Regions from separate parts of the Priestia aryabhattai genome, predicted to be linked through region 1. Evidence: riboswitches for the same ligand, from Rfam matches in the RefSeq annotation. Region 1 holds a riboswitch; each other region holds the start of a gene.
What was found. A riboswitch is a leader RNA that binds a small molecule or an ion and turns the genes downstream of it on or off. The one in region 1 is predicted to bind thiamine pyrophosphate.
Positions count from the first base shown of each region.

Region 2: it holds a riboswitch for thiamine pyrophosphate, as region 1 does, so the genes downstream of both, M3225_RS24680 (thiamine phosphate synthase) here and thiM (hydroxyethylthiazole kinase) in region 1, are expected to answer to the same signal.
Region 3: it holds a riboswitch for thiamine pyrophosphate, as region 1 does, so the genes downstream of both, M3225_RS13990 (acetylornithine deacetylase) here and thiM (hydroxyethylthiazole kinase) in region 1, are expected to answer to the same signal.
Region 4: it holds a riboswitch for thiamine pyrophosphate, as region 1 does, so the genes downstream of both, thiC (phosphomethylpyrimidine synthase ThiC) here and thiM (hydroxyethylthiazole kinase) in region 1, are expected to answer to the same signal.

Region 1 is NZ_JAMBOQ010000004.1:321,606-326,240, forward strand. It holds gene M3225_RS20210 (GNAT family N-acetyltransferase) at 1-153, shown strand, start outside; gene M3225_RS20215 (TetR/AcrR family transcriptional regulator) at 324-923, shown strand; gene M3225_RS20220 (MFS transporter) at 1,020-2,237, shown strand; TPP riboswitch at 2,429-2,537, shown strand; gene thiM (hydroxyethylthiazole kinase) at 2,612-3,418, shown strand; gene thiE (thiamine phosphate synthase) at 3,432-4,076, shown strand; gene M3225_RS20235 (pyridoxamine 5'-phosphate oxidase family protein) at 4,104-4,532, opposite strand.
Region 2 is NZ_JAMBOQ010000008.1:59,194-63,828, forward strand. It holds gene M3225_RS24660 (thiazole biosynthesis adenylyltransferase ThiF) at 1-11, opposite strand, end outside; gene M3225_RS24665 (thiazole synthase) at 8-775, opposite strand; gene thiS (sulfur carrier protein ThiS) at 781-984, opposite strand; gene thiO (glycine oxidase ThiO) at 981-2,108, opposite strand; gene M3225_RS24680 (thiamine phosphate synthase) at 2,092-2,715, opposite strand; TPP riboswitch at 2,837-2,938, opposite strand; gene M3225_RS24685 (hypothetical protein) at 3,098-3,313, opposite strand; gene crcB (fluoride efflux transporter CrcB) at 3,361-3,750, opposite strand; gene M3225_RS24695 (fluoride efflux transporter FluC) at 3,751-4,149, opposite strand; gene M3225_RS24700 (amino acid ABC transporter substrate-binding protein) at 4,491-4,635, shown strand, end outside.
Region 3 is NZ_JAMBOQ010000003.1:168,677-173,311, forward strand. It holds gene M3225_RS13980 (dihydrodipicolinate synthase family protein) at 1-158, shown strand, start outside; gene M3225_RS13985 (MFS transporter) at 269-1,567, shown strand; TPP riboswitch at 1,744-1,846, shown strand; gene M3225_RS13990 (acetylornithine deacetylase) at 1,961-3,238, shown strand; gene tenA (thiaminase II) at 3,244-3,915, shown strand; gene M3225_RS14000 (ABC transporter ATP-binding protein) at 3,908-4,635, shown strand, end outside.
Region 4 is NZ_JAMBOQ010000017.1:20,808-25,442, reverse strand. It holds gene M3225_RS27885 (cation diffusion facilitator family transporter) at 1-7, shown strand, start outside; gene M3225_RS27880 (VanZ family protein) at 298-753, shown strand; gene M3225_RS27875 (hypothetical protein) at 764-943, opposite strand; gene thiC (phosphomethylpyrimidine synthase ThiC) at 921-2,690, opposite strand; TPP riboswitch at 2,804-2,918, opposite strand; gene M3225_RS27865 (hypothetical protein) at 3,000-3,290, opposite strand; gene M3225_RS27860 (undecaprenyl-diphosphate phosphatase) at 3,749-4,573, shown strand.

The DNA of each region.
Region 1 (4,635 bases):
TACCGACGCTTAAGCTTAGAAACAGGATCCGCACCCGCTTTTGAACCGGCTAGAAAGCTATACGCCAGTTTTGGATTTTACCAATGCGAACCGTTTTCTACCTACAAAGAAGATCCATACAGTGTATTTATGACAAAAGAACTGAATGATTAAAAGCCTTTTTAAAAGGCTTTGTTTTTTTGTTTTGTCATGATTCATATAAAAAAGGTATAAACTCGGTTTTCTCACTAGACAAAAAGGTTTTTCCTATGTAGTATAGGTGTCAGATAATACAAAACGAATGTTCAGTATAAATAATAAATGTGCGGGGCGGTGGAAATAGCTTGAATAAAAAAAAGCTTCAAAGTGAACAAACAAAAAGAAAAGTGGCAGATGCCGCTAAAGCATTGTTTTCCCAAAAAGGCTATAAAGCTACGTCTATTGAGGAAATTGTAGAAGCTACGGGAAGCAGTAAAGGGAATATTTATTATCACTTTAAAAGTAAAGAAGGACTTTTTCTCTATTTAATAGACGAATGGGATCTCGAGTGGGAAAGAAACTGGAAAGAAAGAGAGGCTCTTTACAAAACAACAAGAGATAAGCTTTTTGGAATTGCGGAGCAAATCATTTTAGATGATTTGAATCATCCTCTTACGAAAGCTGCCGATGAGTTTTTTAACAACGAGGAAAAGGGTAGCGATATCGAAGAGCGAATTGATGAGATGGTGAAACGACACGTGGAGTTTAACCGCGAACTTTTGCAAAAAGGCATTGATGAAGGTGAGTTTTCTCATAAAAATGCAGAACAGCTTGCAGTGGTTTTAGAAGGGCTGTTTGTGGGGATGAGCCGCATGTCTCGAAAAACGAGCACGGAAAATGCCCTGCAGCTTTACCATTCAGCAATCGATGTATTTTTAAACGGAATTATAGCAAGGTCTTCTTAAATAGTCGGGGATGCTTATTGCGGTAATGAGTAATCCCTCATTATTTTGTATTTTTATAGACCGAACGTTCAGTATTTTTGTAATCAGGAGGTTTATATGTCATTATTGTTAAGAAATCGAGCGGCGATTTTGCTGCTTATGCTAAATATTTTTATTATCTTTACGGGAATCGGTCTCGTTATCCCAATTATGCCAACATATATGACAGAGCTTCATATCAATGGCAGCGTGATGGGGCTTTTAGTAGCGGTGTTTTCGTTAACTCAATTTCTGTTTTCACCTTTAGCGGGCCGGTTATCAGATTCGTTAGGGAGAAAGAAAATTATTGTAGCGGGAATGATTGTTTTTGCCCTGTCTGAATGGTTCTTTGGTTCAGTGAGTACCCCTCTTTTATTATTTGTATCCAGAATGTTAGGCGGGGTCGGGGCCGCGCTTATTATGCCTGCTGTTATGGCCTATACAGCAGACGTGACGTCTGCTAAAGAACGCGCTAAAGGAATGGGCTATGTGACGGCGGCGATTACAACAGGATTTATTATTGGGCCAGGTATCGGAGGCTTTTTAGCTGAATACGGCATGCGCGTACCGTTTTATATGGCCGCAGTAGCAGGAGGCTTGGCTGCAGTGATTACGCTGTTTGTTTTGCCGGAGTCCCGTCCTGTACAAAATCCTGCTGTTTCAAATAAAGAGAATCCAAAAGAAGATCGGCTGCTACTGCAGCTTATGAATTCCTATAAAGAACCTTATTTTTTAAGTTTAATTATCGTTTTTGTGACATCGTTTGGATTATCCAATTATGAAACGATCTTTTCACTATTTGTTGATCATAAATTTAGCTTTACACCAAAAGATATTGCGTTTGTCATTACATTTGGCTCTATTGCAGGGGCTGTGGTGCAGGTTACGATTTTTGGCTGGATTTTAAATAAGTTCGGTGAAAAAAGAGTAATTTCGTTTTGCTTGATGATGACGGGACTTTTTATTTTACTTACGCTATTTGTGCACACATACTGGCTTATTATTGTTGTGACATTTATCGTCTTTTTAGCAACAGATATTTTACGTCCCGCAATCAGCACGCAAATGTCGATGATGGCACAAGACGACCAAGGGTATGTAGCCGGACTAAATTCTGCTTATACAAGTCTTGGGAATATTATTGGACCCGTTGTAGCAGGCTTTCTCTTTGATATAAACATTAATTATCCATACGTATCAGCTGCACTTGTTCTGCTGCTTTGTTTTCTTTTATCTTTAAGAGCAGGGAAGGACCGAAAAACAGCTGTGAGAAATCAGGCGGTTCAAGAGAAATAACGAGAAGGAAAAAAATGATAGAATTCTTAAAATAGAAGACCTCTAGTAGCTTATGGGAGGTCTTTTGATTATTCTTTTAGTAAAGGTGTAAGATTTACAACGCTACTCAGCCTATAGCGAAGCTTTATTTAATCGGCAAAACAGTGAAATGGTTGCAAATAAAAAAGGTTAATAGTAAACTTTAAACGTAACAAGAATAGTATGGGAGCTTGCGCGGGGCAGGCTGAGAGTACAGGGACGCCTGTTGACCATTTGAACCTGTTGGATAATGCCAGCGCAGGGAATGTGAGTACATACCAAAGCACTTTGCGCATGCAAGGTGCTTTTTTGTCTTTTTTTGCAGGGTTAAAACTAAATGAAAAGAGTGAGAGAACATGGATATTAGTAAAATTTCAGCTCAATTAGAAAAAGTAAGAGATACAAGTCCGCTTGTTCATAATATTACGAATGTTGTGGTAACCAATTTTACAGCAAATGGACTGCTTGCACTAGGAGCTTCACCTGTTATGGCTTATGCGAAGGAAGAAGTGGCTGACATGGCACGAATCGCCGGAGCGCTTGTCTTAAATATGGGTACACTGACGGCTCGAGAAGTGGAAGCAATGAGAATAGCTGGGAAATCAGCAAATGAAAATGGCGTGCCGGTTATTTTTGATCCTGTAGGAGCTGGAGCGACACCGTTTCGTACAGAAGTGGCACGTCAGCTTGTAGAAGAATTAAATATCGCAGTTATTCGTGGTAACGCTGCTGAAGTTGCAAATGTAGTAGGCGAGTCATGGCTCATTAAAGGCGTTGATTCATTAGAAGGCCAAGGAGATGTCATTGAACTTGCTGAGAAAGCAGCGAACAAATTAGATACAGTGATTGTTATCACGGGTAAACAAGATGTAATCACGGATGGAAATACAACGTATACAGTAGACAACGGTCACCCGTTATTTACGAGAGTGACGGGTACTGGATGTCTGCTGACATCAATTATAGGAGCTTTCGCCGCTGTAGAGAAAGAATATGTCGAGGCAAGCGTTGCTGCTTTAAGTTTTTACGGAGTGGCAGGTGAAATCGCCGCAGTGAAAAAAGGTGAAGAAGGGCCGGGAAGCTTCCAAATTGAGCTGTTAAATCAGCTTCATCTTTTATCTGGGCAGGATATTGAATCATATGCAAGAGTACATCAACGTTAAAAGGAGCCGGAAAATGACAAACGAAGAAATTAAAAAGCTGCTGCAAGTTTATTTTATAATGGGCAGCAATAACTGTACAAAAGATCCGCGAGAAGTGTTGAAAGAAGCAATTGAAGGCGGCATTACCGTGTTTCAATTTCGCGAAAAAGGCGAAGGTGCGCTAACGGGGGAAGCGAAATATCAGCTGGCGAAAGAACTGCAGCAAATTTGTCACCAGCACAACGTTCCTTTTGTTGTAAATGATGATCTTGACTTAGCGATTCGCATACAAGCAGATGGCGTTCATATTGGACAAGAAGACGAAAAAGCTCACGTTGTTCGAGAGAAAATAGGAAAAGGAATTGTGGGCGTCTCTGTTCATAATGTACAAGAGCTGAAGCAGGCGATGAAAGACGGAGCGGATTATGTAGGAATGGGACCTGTTTTTCCTACTTCCACAAAAAAAGACGCAAAAGCAGTGCAAGGTACGAAATTAATTGAAGAAGTGCGAAACCAGAATATTGACTTTCCAATTGTAGGAATCGGTGGTATCACGCCTGAAAATGCCAAACAAGTAGTAGAAGCAGGTGCAGATGGCGTTTCTATTATTACGGCGATTAGCTTAGCTGCGTCTCCAAAAGAAAAAGCAGCTCAATTAAAAGAAGCGTTAGGAAAATAAAAAAAGCGCACAATGTGCGCTTTTTTATTATAGCTGAACAGTTTGAGGAGTTTCTTCGCCTTCATTCATAAAGCGAATTTCGTTCGGCGTAATTTCAAGAACAACATACTCAGGGTCATTTGGACCGTCAAACCACTCTTTCATATGATCGTTCCATATACGTCCTTTTAACTGATCACCGGTACGAAGAACAGCTGTACCAGATAATTCTAAGTATTGATCGCCATATCCTTCGCCGCTGTAGCCCAATAGTACGTGTACGTTCGGATTGGCTTCGATTTCTTCTGCTTTATGTGTATTGATATTTGTTGGTGTGTAAAGAGCGATACCATCTTCATCGCTAAAGAATGTCATATAGCGAGAGTGGGGTTTGTTGTTTACAACTGTGGCTAATGTTCCTACACGATTTCCTTCTAATACTTCATTTACTTTTTTAGCAATTTTTTGTTCATTCATTTTATCCATCTCCTTTATTACTTTTTATGTTCCTCAATCGAAGATAAATAAAACATACATGTCTAAAAAAATATAAGTTAACAATAAAATTATTATGTAAACT
Region 2 (4,635 bases), on a different contig from region 1:
CGATTAATCAACCGATACTCATCCCTTCTGTTGGACTGCTTGCCGTTGCATATTGTTTCTTTTCAATGCGTCCTGCTTCAAATGCTGCTCGTCCTGCTTCAATCGCTAGTTTCATAGCACGAGCCATTTTCACAGGATCTTTTGCTCCTGAAACAGCTGTATTTAATAACACACCATCTGCTCCTAGCTCCATAGCTTGAGCTGCATCTGAAGCCGTTCCAATACCTGCATCTACAATTACTGGAACATTTGATTGTTCAATGATAAAACGCATGTTCAACGGGTTAATAATGCCTTGACCTGAACCGATAGGCGAAGCTCCTGGCATAATAGCATGTACGCCTAAATCTTCCAAACGGCGCGCAAGTAAAACATCATCTGATGTGTAAGGTAAAACAGTAAAGCCCTCTTTTAACAGTTCTTCACTGGCTTTTAATGTTTCAACTGGATCAGGAAGTAGCGTTTTATCACATCCAATTACTTCTACTTTCACCATGTCACAAAGTCCAGAAGCCTTTGCTAATTTAGCAATACGTACCGCCTCTTCTGCATTTTTTGCTCCAGCAGTGTTAGGCAAAAGAGTGAAACGCTTCACATCAAGCGCTTCTAATAAATTAGGCTGGTTTTGATCAAAAATATCCATTCGTCTAACAGCAAATGTTAAAATTTCTGTTTCCGACTCTTCTACCGCTTGACGCTGAGTCGTAAAGTCCGGAAATTTCCCTGTTCCTAATAATAAACGTGAATTAAATGTATATTGTCCAATTTTTAACATAATCTTCATCCTCCTCCGACAAATGAAACAACTTCTAATGTATCTCCATCTTTTAAGCTTGCATCGCTATGTTCTTCTTTTTGCAAAATGTTCTTGTTTAACTCAACAATTACAACTCGCTCATGCAGGTTCTGAGCCTGTAACAGGTGCTCGACTGTTTCAATTTCATCTCCGACAGTGACGGTCTTACCATTAATAATTAGATTCAATGAACTCCCTCCATTGCTCTCCTTAGCTGAAATGATGTAAAAAATGAATGATTCGGACTTTTCCCTAACAAAGCATCAGCCATAATTTGTCCGGTTGCAGCACTTAATAAAATACCGTTTCGGTAGTGGCCAAACGCCATGTGGAGATTTGCTACCTCAGGATGCTCTCCTAAATAAGGCCAACCATCATTTGTTTGTGGACGAAGACCTGCCCATGCTTTTTCAAATGTTGCTTCTTTGATAGCCGGCAGGAGCGTAACGGCTTTATTTAGCAAAAATTGAATACCCTGTGCAGAAACCGTCTTGGTAAAATCATGCTGTAGCTTAGTTGCCCCGATTACGATTCTTCCGCCTGCTTTAGGCACTAAATAAAAACCTTCATCTAAAAAAATCGTTTTAGAAAGCAGCGGCTTATGACTTTGAAGAGCAATACACTCTCCTTTTACAGGAAACACCTGCCCTAAATGTTCAGAAGAAATAAAGCGTTTAGCCCATGAGCCTGCTGCAATAACTACTTTTTCTCCATAAAAAAATCCTTTAGACGTCTGTACACCTTTTACTGTTTCATTCTCCATAATAAGAGAATGAACGTCACAGTATTCGAATACATCTGCTCCGTGATACAAGGCTCCATGAGCAAGAGCTTGCGTTAACTTAACCGGAGCTAGCTGACCGTCTCCGGGTATTGTAATTGCTCCGTGTATGTCTGGAGAGAGACCCGGTTCTAACAAGCGCGCTTCTTTTACATCGATCCATCTTACATGTTCATCCCATCGATGATGCTGAGCGGCTTTTTTCTTTAATACGTGTGCATCTTCTTCTGTTACAGCCACTTTTAATAAGCCTTTTTGAATAAGCTCTACGTCGATTGCCGTTTTTTCTTTTAGTTCCTTAACCAGTTCAGGAAACATGCTTCTGCTCCTAATAGCTAAGTCTAAAAGAGGACCTTCTTCATCAATTTCAGCTTGAGCGCCTAAAATACCAGCGGCTGCACTTGAAGCTTCACAACCGATTTGATTGCGCTCAAGAATGGCTACTGACGCTCCTTGTTTTGACAAATGATAAGCAATAGAAGAGCTGATTATGCCTCCTCCGATTAACAGTACATCATAATGCTTCTTCATTTTCTCCACCTCCAGATGTCCATATATGAGAATATTGTTTGATCGCTTTGAGCGGATCTTGCGCAAGCATGACACCAGACATCACAGCTATACCGTGTGCTCCTGTTTGAAGTACCTCTGCGGCATTTACAGGTGTAATTCCTCCAATGGCAATAACCGGTATTTGCACAGCGTCTACTACTTCTTTTAGTGCTGCTATCCCTCGACCTTTTAATCCTTTTTTTGAATGAGTTGAATAAATATGTCCGTATAGAATGTAGTGAGCACCATCTTTTTCAGCTTCTAGGGCTTCTTCCACGGAGTGAACTGATTTTCCGACAATAAGAGAAGGAAATGCGTCTATAACAAACGAAACGTCTAAGCTATGATAGGCAAGCTGTACTCCCTTTGCTTTTAAAGCATGTGCTACATCAACTCGATCATTTACAATAATTTTAGAGTGACAAAATGGCAGGCTTTCTAGTAAACATTGAATCTGCTTTGCCGTTTTCTTTTTTTCTCTAATATGAACAGCGCCCGCAAAAGGCGCAATAGCTGTTAAAATTTCCTGAAGCTCTTCGATTGGCTGCTTATCTGTTGTAATGACATGAAATTTAGGAATATCCACATGATCGAAACCTTTCCATTCAGAATAAAGAGAAATTTCAATCACTTCATCTTGTGCAGAGGGCTTTATTACATACAAAGAACCACTCTACAACGTAGAGTGGTTAGCATGTATTGTTATGTAAACATGATCGCCACTTCCCTACGCTGGTCCAAACCAGATCAGGTTCAAAGGGTCCGAAATACATTCGTCTCAGCTCCAAAGAGCTCCCCTAGTGATTGCTATTTATTGATTTTGTTTTTGCACTTAAAATTATAACACAACTAGATGTAAATACAATATCCCTTTGTGTTCTTACAGCTCTCTTCCTTTTATATATGTATTTTTTAAGCCTCTTTATGTAAGAGGCCCGACGCATCGCACCATTCTGCTTTTTATATGGTTAGTAATCAGTATAGTCGTCAAATTCTTCTTTGTCTTTTTCCTTTTTCCGATCCCATATAAACAGCAGGAGTAACATAATAAAAGTTAGAATATAAAAACCGTAAAAAATAAATGCCGCCACAACATTTATAAATAAAAATAAAAAACCGATGATTTGACCTGCAACAGCCACAATCAACAAAATGTATTTCCAAACTTCTGCTTTTCTATCCATTCTATACTTCTCCGTCTTTTTGTTTTTCCCTACTAGAAACGTTCTCTTTACTTAAATAAAAACGTTCCTGCCAGTAAACCGACTGTAAATAAACCAATTGTTCCAAATGCTGAAATCCCCACGTACGCCAACATTTTCCGATAAGATTTTTCTCGAATTAACTGCACGGTTTCCACACTAAACGTTGAAAAAGTGGTAAAGGCACCCAAAAAGCCAATGCCAATCATTAAAAATATTGAATCATCATAAGCATGACTCGGAACCTTTCCATAATAACTGCCGTAAAAAAGACCAAGCCCAAACGCACCGAGCAAGTTTACAAACAGCATTGATACTGGAAAAGGAGGGTTTGAAACTGTTTTTGTAACTTTTAAACCCAAAAGATAACGGCATATTCCTCCAGCTGCCCCGCCAAGTGCCAAGCTCACTATGCTCATTTACTTCACCTCATGTAATTTCACTAAATTTTCCCCTGCCGCTTCACCGCATAGATAGCCTGCTAAAGCAAGAAGAACCCCACCTACTAAAGAGACAATGACATAAATAGCTCCACCAAATAAATGGTGCTGAGTGAGAGAAATGACGTCTCCTGCAAACGTTGAATACGTTGTAAAACCGCCGCACACGCCAACACCTAGACCAAGCTTTATCCATTCTTTTGGCTTTTTCCACGCAAAAAATCCTGTTAATAGGCCTAATATGAAGCTTCCTAATAGGTTTTCAATTACCGTTCCTATTGGATATCCCGTATATAATAAGGAAAGATTCAGCAAATAGCGTGCATATGTACCAGCGATAGCACCAAAGGCAATTGAGATTAAATTTATGGCTTTCATCATATCGCTCCGTTTCATAAATTCTTCTTTAAGTGTACCATAAGGAATTTATTTCTACCTTAACATTTAACTATATGTTTATTGCACCAAAAGTCATGAAAAAATGAAAGAGAAAATCGTCGCATGAAACTTCCTTTTTACTCCTTAAATCTTCCTTAAAAATCCACTTAATCCAAATTTAAAAATCTTTCTGTATCCTGATGACAAACGGTGTATAGAAGGTATATTTCCCTTAGTTTAAGTCACATTAATCGTATAAGTTTTTTTTGTTGACTTTTGCTGTGTTCTTGTTTAGTATCACAGAGTATCATTTCCTATAAGAATACTAGGGGGTTTAGAAAATGAAGAAATTTGCTGCACTTTTGTCGCTACTATTAGCTTTCACAGTTGTGCTTGCCGCATGCGGTTCTAGCTCAAAAAATGAAGCAAACAATGGAGACAATAAGTCTTCACAAGAAGATTTATACAATAAAGTGAAAAAAGATG
Region 3 (4,635 bases), on a different contig from region 1:
TTTTAAACGGAAGCAACATGTCTTATTTTAAAGAAGCATTAAAATTAAGAGGTATTAACGTTGGTGGCATGAGATCTCCTCAAATAGATTTAACAGAAGAAGAAGTCAAAGAATTAGATGATAAACTAAATAGCATTCATCCAAAAAGCAGTGTTTAATAAATGGTTCATGTTCTGAATAAACTCATGCAATTCTAGTGAATAGGGCTGTTTGATTATAAGCAGGCAGCTCATTCACTATAACTATTAAAGTTATGGAGGAATGTTCTATGGCGGTTACATCTAAAACAAATGAAAGCGTTAACAAAGATTTGGGTCTTGTAAAAAAAGATGTAAAAAAGACGAATATACGCTGGTGGCTCATTACTGTATTGTTAATTGGAGCAGTTGTTAACTATTTAGACCGATCCAATTTAAGTATCGCTAATACCACTATTGCTAAAGAGTTTGGGCTGTCCTCTACACAAATGGGTCTTTTACTTTCAGCTTTTCTATGGCCATATGCTTTAGCAAATCTACCTGCCGGCTGGTTGGTTGATAAATACGGGCCAAAAAAAATGTTTGCATGGGCATCTGGCCTATGGTCTGTAGCAACGGTAGCAAGTGCTTTTACTAACACGTACTCCGCTCTTTATGCCATGAGAATGCTTCTAGGTGTATCGGAATCTCCTTTTTTCACATCCGGAATTAAAGTGACGGAAAGATGGTTTTCAAAAGAAGAGCGTGGCCTTCCTACTTCTATTATTAATACAGGGTCTCAAATTGCTAATGCGATTGCTCCGCCGTTGTTAACGGTATTACTTTTAACGATGAGCTGGAGAGGAATGTTTGTTGTTATAGGAGCAGCCGGCTTTATTGTGATGTTTGTTTGGCTAAAGATATATCGGGATCCGGATTATGTTGCCAATAAAGTGAAAGCTGTCCCTAAAGAAGAAATAAAAAGCAGTCATACCTCACAAGCAAAATGGTCACAGCTTTTTAAATATAAAAGCACGTGGTTTATGATTATCGGGAATTTCGGAATTATGTTTACAATATGGGTTTATTTAACTTGGCTTCCGAGCTACTTAGAAACAGAGCGCGGTTTCAGTCTAAAACAAACGGGGTGGATTGCTGCTATTCCGTTTCTAGCTGGAATTATAGGAGTGTTGCTCGGCGGTGCAATTTCAGATCGTTTTATTCGAAAAGGAGTTCATGCAGTAACAGCAAGAAAAATTCCAATTGTAGGCGGGGCGATCTTGGCGGCAGCATCGGTGGCACCCGTTCCTTTTATTGATAACGCAGCCTTGAGTATTGTCTTATTATCCATTGGCTACTTCGCATCACAGTTGCCATCAGGCGTAATTTGGACCCTAGCGGCGGATGTTGCACCAAGGGAACAAGTTGCTTCACTCGGCGCTATTCAAAATTTCGGAGGGTTTCTAGGAGCAGCAATGGCCCCTATTGTAACGGGATTTATATTAGATGCAACCGGAACTTTTACAGTGGTGTTCCTATTAGGCGCAGGACTGCTTTTAATTGGCGCTATTAGTTATGGCGTATTTTTAAAGAAGCCGATAGCTAACTAGTAATCTTATAAAAGTAAAGAGCGCACACTACTTGAAAAAGGTTTGTGCTTTTTATTTTACTAAAAAGGAAACTATTTTCATTGCTAGATCATAAACCTTTCTATTGAATAAAACGCTTTACTATGATAAAACTATTAAAGGTAAACATATGATAATAGATTAATTTCATAAAGATACAACACCACTAGGGGTGCTTTCGAAGCTGAGAGAGACGAGAAGTCTTAACCCTTATAACCTGAACTAGGTAATACTAGCGTAGGAAAGAGGTATTGTAATGAATGTTTTGTATGGGATTCCCTTACGAACTCGTTATAATAATTTTGTTTATATACACAAAAACACTTCTTTCCTGCGAAAGAAGTGTTTTTTTATGCGTAAAGGAAGGTGTCATACATGGAAGAAACAATTGATTTGCTTGTCAAACAGGTAGAGGAGCGCAAAGAGGAGCTAATCCGGTTATTAACAACGCTTGTTTCATATAAAACGCCGGCGCCTCCTGCACGAAATTCTCATGAAGCGCAGCTATACGTAGCGGATTTTCTTAAAAACTGCGGGTTTTCCATCGATATGTGGGACTTATATTCCAACGATCCTATCGTAGTGGGGACGTTAAAAGGAAAAAAATCAGCAGACTACCAAAGCTTGATTATTAACGGGCATATGGATGTTGCTGAGGTACAAGAAAATGAAAAGTGGGAGACAGATCCGTTTGAAGCTGTCGTGAAAGGCAATACGATAATCGGACGCGGAGTTGCGGATATGAAAGGCGGCTTGGCAGGAGCGTTATTTGCAGTCCAGCTTTTAACAGAAGCAGGAATTGAGCTTCCGGGAGACTTAATTTTTGAATCTGTTGTAGGAGAAGAAGTGGGAGAAGCAGGTACGCTGCAATGCTGTCAGAAAGGATATACAGCTGACTTTGCGCTCGTAGCGGATACGAGTGATTTACATATTCAAGGTCAAGGCGGAGTTATCACGGGATGGATTACCATAAAAAGCAGCAAAACTTATCATGACGGTACACGCCGAAGTATGATTCATGCTGGAGGAGGACTGTTAGCTGCGAGCGCTATCGAAAAGATGGCAAAAGTTATCGGAGGGCTGCAAGAATTAGAACGTCACTGGGCTATTACAAAGAGCTATCCAGGATTTTTGCCAGGGACAAATACGATTAATCCAGCGGTAATTGAAGGGGGAAGGCATGCTGCTTTTATTGCAGATGAATGCAGGCTGTGGATCACCGTTCACTATTATCCTAATGAATCGTACGACCAAGTATCAAGAGAAGTGGAAGAATACATTTTAGCTATTGCAAAAGCAGATCCATGGTTAAAAGATAATCTGCCAACCTTTGAATGGGGAGGCACATCGATGATTGAAGACAGAGGAGAAATCTTTCCGTCATTAGAAATTGATGAAGGTCATGCAGGAGTGCAGCTGCTTGCAAATACTCATGAACAAATTGAAGGAAAAAAGCCTCCAATTGATGTGTCAACTAGCGTAACAGACGGCGGTTGGCTAGCCGATGCCGGTATTCCGGCAGCTATTTACGGTCCGGGAAATTTAGCGAATGCACATGCTGTGAACGAACAATTAGATGTGAATCAGCTTGTTCAATATACAAAAGTGATGGTGCAGTTCATTTATACGTGGCTGCATACGCATAAGGAGTGATCATCATGAAATTTAGTGAACGATTATACGAAAAGCTTCAGCCTATTTGGCGTCAAAATCATAATCATCCCTTCGTACAGGGGATGGGAGATGGAACGCTTGAAAAGGAGAAGTTTCGCTTTTATATGATTCAAGATTATCTTTACCTAATTGATTATGCCAAGTTATTTGCGATTGGAGCCATGAAGGCTACCGATGTCCAAACGATGGGGGAATTTGCTACACTTTTAGATTCTACATTAAATGAAGAAATGAGCTTGCACCGTGAGTATGCCAAGAAATTTGAAATCAGCGAAAAAGAATTAGAAAAAGCGCAGCCATCTCCTACAACATTGGCATACACACACTATATGCTGCACGTTGGTCAAAGCGGAACGTTAGCTGAATTAGTGGCGGCTCTTTTACCTTGTATGTGGAGCTACTGGGAAATAGGAAAAGAGCTCAGTGAAAAGTCTGGAGCTAACAATGAATTTTACCGTGAGTGGATTGAGATGTACAGCTCAGAAGAATTTGGCGCACTGGCGACATGGTGTATTAACTTATTTGACTCACTTACTGAAGACAAATCAGAAGCTGAATTAGAAAAACTCGAAGAAACTTTCTTAAATACGACGCGTTTTGAGTATATGTTCTGGGATATGGCTTATAACGAAGCGATGTGGCCGATCCATGAATAAGTCTGTGTTATCTTTCCAAAACGTCAGTTTTACCTACAAAAACGGTGACCAACCGATTTTAAAATCATTAAACTTAGACGTGAAAGAAGGCGAGTTTGTCAGTATCGTTGGAGCAAGCGGCTCGGGAAAAAGTACGTTGTTTCGCCTCATTACAGGTCTTGAACAGCAAAGTGAAGGCGATATAGTTATTAACGGACAGTCTTATGAAAAGCGTCTTGGAAAAGTAGGCTACATGCCGCAGCAAGATTTGCTCCTTCCGTGGCGTACAATTCTAGACAATGCAGCGCTGCCGCTTGAGCTTCACAATGTGTCAAAAGCAAGTGCTCATAGGCAAGTATCTCAGCTGCTCGAAGAGTTTGGGTTAAAAGGATATGAAAACCGTTTTCCCAGTGATTTATCCGGAGGAATGAAGCAGCGTGTTTCCTTTCTAAGAACGGTATTAAGCGGTTCTAACGTGCTGCTTTTAGATGAGCCTTTCAGTGCGCTTGATGCCATTACGCGTTTGTCGATGCAGGAATGGCTGCTTGAACAATGGCAAAAGCGTAAGCACACCATCTTATTTATCACTCATGACGTAAACGAAGCGCTTTTTTTATCAGATCGTATTTTTATCTTTTCAGACAAGCCGGTAAGTCACCTTGAAGAAATTCAAGTGCCGCTTAGCAGGCCTCGAACGCAAAAAGATTTGAATCAACAGCGTGTGCTTGATGTGAAAGATTA
Region 4 (4,635 bases), on a different contig from region 1:
AGATTAAAAAGAAGCAGCGAGTTGTTATCTCGCTGCTTCTTTTTATTTGTAAATGCAGAAATGAATGAAAAAGGTAGAATAAAATTAAGGGGGCTTTATAAGCAAAATGTATGAGAATTTTTATCTTTTATTCATAAAGAATCAAGTTTAATAAAATTGTATAAAAGGAATTGTATTTATTTATTGATGTGATAGGATAAAAAAGCATGTAAATGCATTCACTACGAATGAAAGCATTGGACAGATACATATAGATAATAATAAATGGTTTAGGGAGTTAAAGAAGGTGATGTTGAAGTGAATGCAAGTATCAGGTCAATCGTTAAAAAAGTCATGTTCACTCTATTTATTGCGTATATGGCAGTGGTCATTTATGCTACTCTCATACGGGAAAACGAACATGTTTACGGAAAAGCAATGAACTTGGATTTATTTAGTACGATCCGTCTGATGTGGGACAGCGGTAATATAATGCTCACTCTGACAAATATACTGGGAAATATCGTAATGTTTGCACCGCTTGGAATGTTTATTCCTTTGTTTATGAAGTGGTTTGACGGTTTTATCCAAGTGTTTACGACTGGTTTTTTAATAAGTTTTCTGATTGAAATTTTACAGTACAAGCTAACGGAACGAGTATTTGATATTGATGATATCTTTTTGAACACGCTAGGTACATTTATAGGCTGGGTTATTATTAAGATACTATATTGGATCAAGAACGTGATGAAAGCACGTTTCAAAAAAAGATGAAAGGACTTCTTTACGAAGTCCTTTTTGCATCTTGTTGATAGAAACACTTAATACAGCGCCTTACGGAAGAATGGGATGATTCAACGATAACGTGCTGACAATTTTGCTGAACAAATAATAACTTTCCTTCAAGCTGCTTAATTTGTTCTTTAAGCTGTTCTACTTCATTATTGATAGATATTTGAACCACTGTTAACAAACTCTTTAGCTTTTTCTTTCATTCCTTCTTTTCTTACTTCGTTTACATCTTTTTCGTTTTCTTGAGCCATGTTACGAATATCTTGAGAAATACGCATTGAACAGAATTTAGGTCCACACATTGAACAGAAATGGGCTGTTTTAGCACCTTCAGCAGGAAGTGTTTCATCGTGATATTCTTTTGCGCGCTCTGGATCTAGTGACAGGTTAAATTGATCATTCCATCTAAATTCAAATCTGGCTTTAGACAGCGCGTTATCGCGTTTTTGTGCTCCTGGATGGCCTTTTGCTAGGTCAGCGGCATGCGCAGCAATTTTATAGGTAATAACACCTTCTCGAACGTCTTCTTTATTCGGAAGACCTAAGTGTTCTTTTGGCGTTACGTAGCAAAGCATAGCTGTCCCAAACCAGCCAATCATTGCAGCACCAATACCCGATGTAATATGGTCATAACCTGGAGCGATGTCAGTAGTAAGCGGTCCAAGAGTATAGAAGGGAGCTTCTTGACATATTTCCATTTGTTTATCTACGTTTTCTTTGATGAGATGCATAGGGACATGTCCTGGACCTTCAATCATAACTTGAACATCGTGTTTCCAAGCAATTTTAGTTAGTTCACCAAGCGTTTCTAATTCACCAAACTGTGCTTCATCATTAGCATCTGCAATAGAACCAGGACGTAGCCCATCGCCAAGTGAAATAGAAATGTCGTATGCTTTACAGATTTCACAGATTTCTTCAAAGCGAGTATATAAAAAGTTCTCTTCATGATGAGCTAAACACCACTGTGCTAAGATCGATCCGCCGCGTGAAACAATACCTGTCGTACGTTTCGCTGTCAGAGGAATATAGCGTAAAAGAACACCTGCGTGAATAGTAAAGTAATCAACGCCTTGTTCTGCTTGTTCAATTAATGTATCGCGATATGCTTCCCACGTTAGATCTTCTGCTACGCCTTTTACTTTTTCAAGCGCTTGGTAAATAGGGACAGTCCCTACAGGAACAGGCGAGTTGCGGATAATCCATTCGCGTGTTGTATGGATATCTTTTCCTGTTGATAAATCCATAATTGTATCGGCTCCCCAACGCGTTGCCCATGTCATTTTTTCTACTTCATCTTCAATAGCTGAACGAATAGCAGAATTCCCGATATTAGCATTAATTTTCACGTGGAATTTACGACCGATAATCATTGGTTCGCTCTCAGGATGGTTGATATTATTAGGGATAATTGCTCGTCCTTTTGCTACTTCCTCACGTACGACTTCAGGATCCATCTGTTCACGAATAGCGATAAATTCCATTTCAGGCGTGATGACTCCTTTTTTCGCATAGTGCATTTGCGTTACATTTTGATTTTTTTTCGCGCGCAGAGGTAAGCGAGTAGTGATAAAGCGCTCGTACTGATCTCTTGGGTCACCATCATAATAGCCGTTATCCTGTGGTTGAACCGTACGTCCGTGATATGTTTCTACATCGTTTCGTTCCGCAATCCACTTTTCGCGCAGAGCCGGTAATCCTTTTTGTAAATTAATTTCATAAGAGGGATCTGTATAAACACCGCTCGTGTCGTATACACGTACGGGACTATTTTCTTCTTCACCAAAAGATCCTGTAGTAGGAGACTGATGAATTTCACGCATAGGCACTTTAAGGTCTTCTCTAGATCCTTGGATATATACTTTGTGACTGTTTGGAAAAGGCTTTTTCATAGAAACTGATACATTTTGTTTTGACATTACATATTCCTCCGGTTTCGCATAAAGTGTAGCTATACCGAACCATAAAAAAATCGGGTTCTGTGGTAGACAGAACCCGATGGAATAGGCGAAAAAAGAATAAACATATACTATTCTTTTCAAGACTACTTCCCTCCGCTGGTATAACCCAAATCAGGTTCAAAGGGTTAAAGAGTTTTATTGTACTCTTCTCTCAGTCTGAGCTATCAGACACCCCTAGTAGAAATAACATTCAAATTATTCAATTTACGGCTTAAGTTTACCATCATTCGGTAAAAAATCAACCCTTAAATAAAAAAAGCTAGACAATTAGCGTTGTCTAGCAGCGTCGATTGCAATCACAATAGCTGTAATAATATGCATGATAAACCCTAAAAATGGAATCCAAGCAACCAGTGAGGTAACAATCCCTAGTATGTTTCCATAAGCAGATAACCCTCGTCTATTAGCTAAAATTAGTGTGATAGCATGAAGAATAAATCCAATAAAAAGAGGAGTATAACTAAAGCCCATAACAATCCCCGCGCCAATTAAAGGAATTCCCAGCAAGGCTTCATACCCAGCAGTGACCCATTTCATTGTACGTACATTTCCATTCATAGTAAAAAGCCTCCTAAAAAAGATACTACTATATACGAGAAAGGAGAGAAAAAAGTTTCAAATTACTTAGGGGATATGTCGTATAAGCAAGCACTAGTTGATTAAAATGATAGATGACAGTAAAGAGGGATGGAAAAAACATAATGATTTAGTCATTTTTTCACATCAAAGAAAAATAGTCTAGATGATTCATTTTTAGCTAAGAGACCGGAATTTATACAGAACATAATGACTACTTTCTAAAATAAATAAAAGCTGATATCGTATTTTTAAGTTATAGCATTTAAGCTTTTTATTACAAATTATTAAAGATTCTTATCTTTTTGCAAATACACATTGTATTTCATAGTTTTAACAATTATGATAAAAAAGCAAGTGTCAAAATAGGAAAATAGTTGAGCATGTAAAATGAAGCGATAAGCTTATTAATTTGAAAGAAAGGCAAGGTACATAGCTTTATGTGGGAAATTATTGTAGCAATCATTTTAGGGATTGTAGAAGGTTTAACAGAGTTTGCTCCTGTTTCGTCAACTGGGCATATGATTATTGTCGATGACCTGTGGTTAAATTCAAAAGAATTATTTTCATCTCCAGTAGCTAATACATTTAAAATTGTTATTCAGCTAGGGTCGATCTTAGCAGTAGTTGTTATTTTTAAAGATCGTTTTATTAATTTATTAGGACTGGGAAAAAAATCAGCTGCTCCAATTGGACCGACAAATCGCTTGAATTTAATGCAGGTAATTGTTGGTCTGTTACCGGCAGGAGTGTTAGGACTTTTGTTTGATGATTACATTGATGAGCATTTGTTTTCTTTAAATACGGTGCTAATTGGCTTAGTGGTCGGAGCTGTATTAATGATTCTAGCAGATTTGTTTGGACCTAAACGTCCGCGCGTAGAGACGGTGGACCAAATGACTTATGGACAAGCACTTGGTATAGGACTGTTTCAATGTATTGCTCTTTGGCCAGGTTTTTCTCGTTCAGGTTCAACGATTTCAGGAGGGGTTCTTCTTGGAATGAGCCATAAAGCAGCCGCAGACTTTACGTTTATTATGGCAGTGCCAATCATGGCAGGAGCAAGCGGACTTTCATTGATTAAAAACTGGCAGTATTTCACATCAGATGCACTACCGTTTTTTATTGCCGGTTTTATAAGCGCCTTTATTTTTGCGCTGGTATCAATTCGCTTTTTCCTAAAATTAATTAATCGTATCAAATTAGTACCATTTGCGATTTATCGAATTATTTTAGCAGCTATTCTATATTTTGTATTTTTATAAAATAAAAAAGCGTGTTTATTAGTCGTTTAAACTTCTAATAGAGACTTAAAAAGCAAGAAAAA